2 regions of the Terrihabitans rhizophilus genome follow, and region 1 is predicted to be linked to the other one. Evidence: predicted binding sites of a transcription regulator. Region 1 holds the regulator's gene; the other holds the start of a gene.
The links. The regulator HrcA, encoded in region 1, represses chaperone genes, less so after heat shock. The targets are predictions, from matches to a motif close to GTTAGCACTCNCNNNNNGNGAGTGCTAAC.
Positions count from the first base shown of each region.

Region 2: the regulator HrcA is predicted to act here: its motif matches at 1,055-1,083, upstream of groES (co-chaperone GroES).

Region 1 is NZ_JAXAFJ010000001.1:239,313-241,510, reverse strand. It holds gene SCD90_RS01060 (amino acid ABC transporter substrate-binding protein) at 1-63, opposite strand, end outside; gene hrcA (heat-inducible transcriptional repressor HrcA) at 267-1,349, shown strand; gene SCD90_RS01050 (BQ00720 family protein) at 1,362-1,634, opposite strand; gene SCD90_RS01045 (Hsp20 family protein) at 1,653-2,078, opposite strand.
Region 2 is NZ_JAXAFJ010000007.1:137,134-139,331, reverse strand. It holds gene groL (chaperonin GroEL) at 1-672, opposite strand, end outside; gene groES (co-chaperone GroES) at 721-1,008, opposite strand; gene SCD90_RS12390 (pyrimidine 5'-nucleotidase) at 1,208-1,930, opposite strand; gene argB (acetylglutamate kinase) at 1,930-2,198, opposite strand, start outside.

The DNA of each region.
Region 1 (2,198 bases):
GCCGGCAGGCGCGGCAATGCCGACGGCTGCAGCGATGAGAAGCGTTACGAAGCCTGTACGCATGTGTTCTCCTGTCGAGCTTAGGTGCCCGTTTTTTGGCCTTGCCCACGGCCTGCACAGATCGTGCCCTTTCGCATGCCTCTATGTCTAGGGCATCGCACCGCGAAAGCGCCTCTTTCGCATGATGGTGAAGGGGGCTACGGGTGTGCACGGTGCAGAGCCGCGCATCATCCGGAATTGCAATAAGGCAAAAGGCGAGGTCAGCAGTGTCGCGGCAACGATCCGAGGATCCGGGACAGGCATACGGATTGTCCCAGCTGAACGAGCGCTCGCGCGAGATCTTCCGGCAGATTGTCGATTCCTACCTCGTCACGGGCGAGCCGGTCGGCTCCCGCAACCTGTCGCGCAGCCTCACGGCTCCGCTGTCGCCGGCCTCCGTCCGCAATGTGATGGCCGATCTGGAAAGCCTCGGCCTGATCCACGCCCCCCACACGAGCGCGGGACGGCTGCCCACCGAGAGCGGCCTTCGCTTCTTCGTCGATGCAATGCTGGAATTCGGCGATCTGTCCGACGAGGAACGCCGCAATGTGCAGACGCGCGTCGCGTCGCACGGACGCTCGGCGGACGACATCCTGCAGCAGGCCTCTTCGCTGCTGTCAGGTGTCTCACGCGGCGCTGGTGTGGTGCTGACCACCAAGCAGGATGCGCGGCTGAAGCATATCGAGTTCGTGCAGCTTGATCCCCGGCGCGCTCTCGTGGTGCTGGTGGGGGAGGACGGCTCGGTGGAGAACCGGCTGGTGCCGCTGCCCATCGGCCTGCCGGCCTCCGCCATGGTCGAGGCCACCAACTTCCTGAACGCCCGCATTCGCGGCCGCACGCTGCTCGAGGCCCGCGCCGAGATCGAGGCCGCGCGCACGGCGGCCAGCGAGGAACTGCACGAACTGACGGCCGGCCTTGTCTCAGCCGGTCTCGCGGATTGGGGCGACGGGGACGCCGATCAGCGCCGCCTCATCGTGCGGGGACAGTCGAACCTGCTGGAGGATCTGCGCGCGCTGGAGGATCTGGAGCGGGTGCGGCTGCTGCTGGACGATCTTGAGAGCAAGAAGGAGGTCATCGAGCTCCTGGGCCGGGCAGAGACCGCAGAGGGCGTCCGCATCTTCATCGGCTCCGAGAACAAGCTGTTCTCGCTCTCCGGCTCCTCAATGATCGCGGCGCCGTTCCGCGACGATCGTCAGCAGATCGTCGGCGTGCTGGGTGTCATCGGCCCGACCCGGCTGAACTACGCGCGGATCGTGCCGATGGTCGACTACACCGCCCGCGTGGTGGGGCGGCTGCTGGGCGAGGGCTAAAGCCCCGCCACATCAGTGCAGGCTGACGGTTTCCAGCTCATGCTCCCACGCATTGGCGAAGGCAGCTTCCATGGAGTCCGTGACGAGGATCGGCGTGCCGTCGGCGCCGACCAGCGCGAAGAGCTGCACGCCCGGCTCCAGGTCGGGGGCTTGCGGGAAGAGGCGGTTCACATCGTCGGACAGCATGGCGCGCACATAGGCGATCTTGCCGCCGCCAAGGCCAGCCAGCTGCGAAGGCGTAATGAAGACGCCGTCGGAAATCGTGGTGTTGTTGTTGTCGATCATCTCTACGCCTCCGGCCCCTTATGAGCGGGCCATAATGTCGATCCTGCGCACGGAACGCTCGGGCTCCGGGCGGGCAAGATCGATCGTCAAAAGACCGTGCGACAGGTCTGCGGCCAGCACATCCATGCCTTCCGCCAGCACGAAGACGCGCTGGAACTGTCGCGCGGCGATGCCGCGATGCAGGTATGTTCTCGCATTCTCCTCCACCTGGCGTCCCCGGATGACCAATTGCCCGTCCTCGATGGTGACGTTCAACTGGTCGGCCCGAAAGCCGGCGACGGCAAGGGTGATCCGGATCCTCTCCGGCGCATCCTCATCGCCCGCGATCCGCTCCACATTGTAGGGCGGATATCCGTCCCCGCCTTTGACGGCCCGGGACAGGGTGCGTTCGATGTCTTCGAAGCCGAGCAGGAGGGGACTTGATAGCGGCGTGATACGCGTCAATGTCAAAGCCCTTCCATGAGCAGCTTTGCGAGGGGAGACCCTGAAGCGGCATCTCTTGAGGCCTAAATTGGTGGTCGCCGCATATGGTTGCAAGACTGGTCCCGCCGCCCGGCCTTTGGT
Region 2 (2,198 bases), on a different contig from region 1:
CTCGTGGATGAGGATGTAGGGATCCTCGAGGTCGGCGATCATCTTCTCCGCATTCGTGATGAAATACGGGGAGAGATAGCCGCGGTCGAACTGCATGCCTTCGACGACTTCGAGTTCGGTCTCGGCGGTCTTGGCTTCCTCGACGGTGATGACACCCTCGTTGCCGACCTTCTGCATCGCGTGAGCGATCATGTCGCCGATTTCCTTCTCGCCATTGGCGGAGATGGTGCCGACCTGCGCGACTTCATCGGACGAGTTGATCTTCTTGGCCGAGGCCTTGAGGCTCTCGATGACCGCTGCAACGGCGGTATCGACGCCGCGCTTCAGGTCCATCGGGTTCATGCCGGCGGCAACGAACTTTGCGCCTTCGCGGACGATGGACTGCGCCAGGACCGTTGCGGTCGTGGTGCCGTCGCCGGCGATGTCGTTGGTCTTCGAGGCCACTTCGCGCACCATCTGGGCGCCCATGTTCTCGAACTTGTCCTCGAGCTCGATCTCCTTGGCGACGGTGACGCCGTCCTTGGTGATGCGGGGAGCGCCGAACGAGCGGTCGATGACGACGTTACGGCCCTTGGGACCGAGCGTTACCTTGACGGCATTGGCGAGAATGTCGACGCCACGGAGCATCCGCTCACGTGCGTCGGCGGAAAAACGAACGTCTTTCGCAGCCATGTGTGTGTTCCTTGTCTGAATTCAGAGATTAGGAGAAGAAGCGGATGCTCAGGCGATGACGCCGAGGATGTCCGATTCCTTCATGATCAGCAGGTCTTCGCCGTCGATCTTGACCTCGGTGCCCGACCACTTGCCGAACAGCACCTTGTCGCCAGCCTTCACGTCGAGCGGGACAAGCTTGCCGGATTCATCGCGAGCGCCGGAACCGGCGGCGACGATCTCGCCCTCCTGGGGCTTCTCCTTGGCGGTGTCGGGGATGATGATGCCGCCCTTGGTCTTCTCTTCGGCGGTGAGGCGGCGGACGACCACGCGGTCGTGCAGCGGACGGAAGTTCATGGTGTATTCCTCATGTTCGCGCGCAGCGAGCGTCGAATTCGGTGCTGTTAGCACTCTCGCGAGGTGAGTGCTAAAGCGTGCCGGACTTAGGTTGCTGCGGGATTTTTGTCAAGGAAGGGCCGTGGAGAACGGCGCCCAAACGTCCTGATCCAGGCGGTTCTAGAACGTGATAGTGCCGGGAGTGTGACCGGTCGTCCGCTCAGTTCGTGCGGGAGCGGGCGCTCAGCACCCCAGAGAGAAACCCGGCAAGATCATCGGTGACATGATCCACATGCGCGCCCTGTACGCTGTCGTCGGCGTGCATCGCGCGCTCCTCGACATCACCGTCCGCCGGCACCACCAGAACGGTGGTCATGCCCAGCGCGTGAGGAACGGCGAGGTTGCGCGCCAGGTCCTCGAACATGGCCGCACGCTGCGGTTCGACACCGAGATGGCTGACGAAGCGATCATAGGTGCTCTGCTCCGGCTTCGGCACGAAGTCGGCCTGCGCCACGTCGAAGATGTCGTGGAACAGGTCGCCCAGCCCCAGCGACGCCGCGCATCGCTCGGCATGGCCGCGTGAGCCGTTGGTCAGCACGTAGCGCTTGCCCGGCAGAGCGCCGATGGCCTCAATCAGCGCCGGGTTCGGCACCAGCCGCTCGTGCGAAACGTCGTGCACGAAGTCCATGAACTCGTGCGGGTCCACGCCGTCGACCTTCATCAGGCCGCGCAGGCTTGTGCCGTACCGGCGGTAATAGTCCTTCTGCAGCGCGCGCGCCGACAGGCCGTCGATGCCAAACATGTTGGCGATGAACATCGCCATGCGCTGGTCGATCAGTTCGAACAGCCGGCACGACGGCGGATAGAGGGTGTTGTCCAGATCGAAGATCCAGGTGTCCACCTCCCCGAAGCCGCGCCGCACCGGCGTGTCCGACACTGACATCAGCGGGTTACCAGCGTCCCGGCGCCGTGGTCGGTCAGGAGTTCCAGAAGCACGATGTGCGGCACCTTGCCGTCGAGGATGACGACGCCGTCCACCCCCCGCTCAAGCGCATCCATGCAGGTCTCGACCTTGGGAATCATGCCGCCGGTGATGGTGCCGTCGGCAATGCGCATACGGCTTTCGTTGATCGTCATCTTCCGGATGAGGTTGCGGTCCTTGTCCAGCACGCCCGACACATCGGTCAGGAACAGCAGCCGCCGCGCCCGCA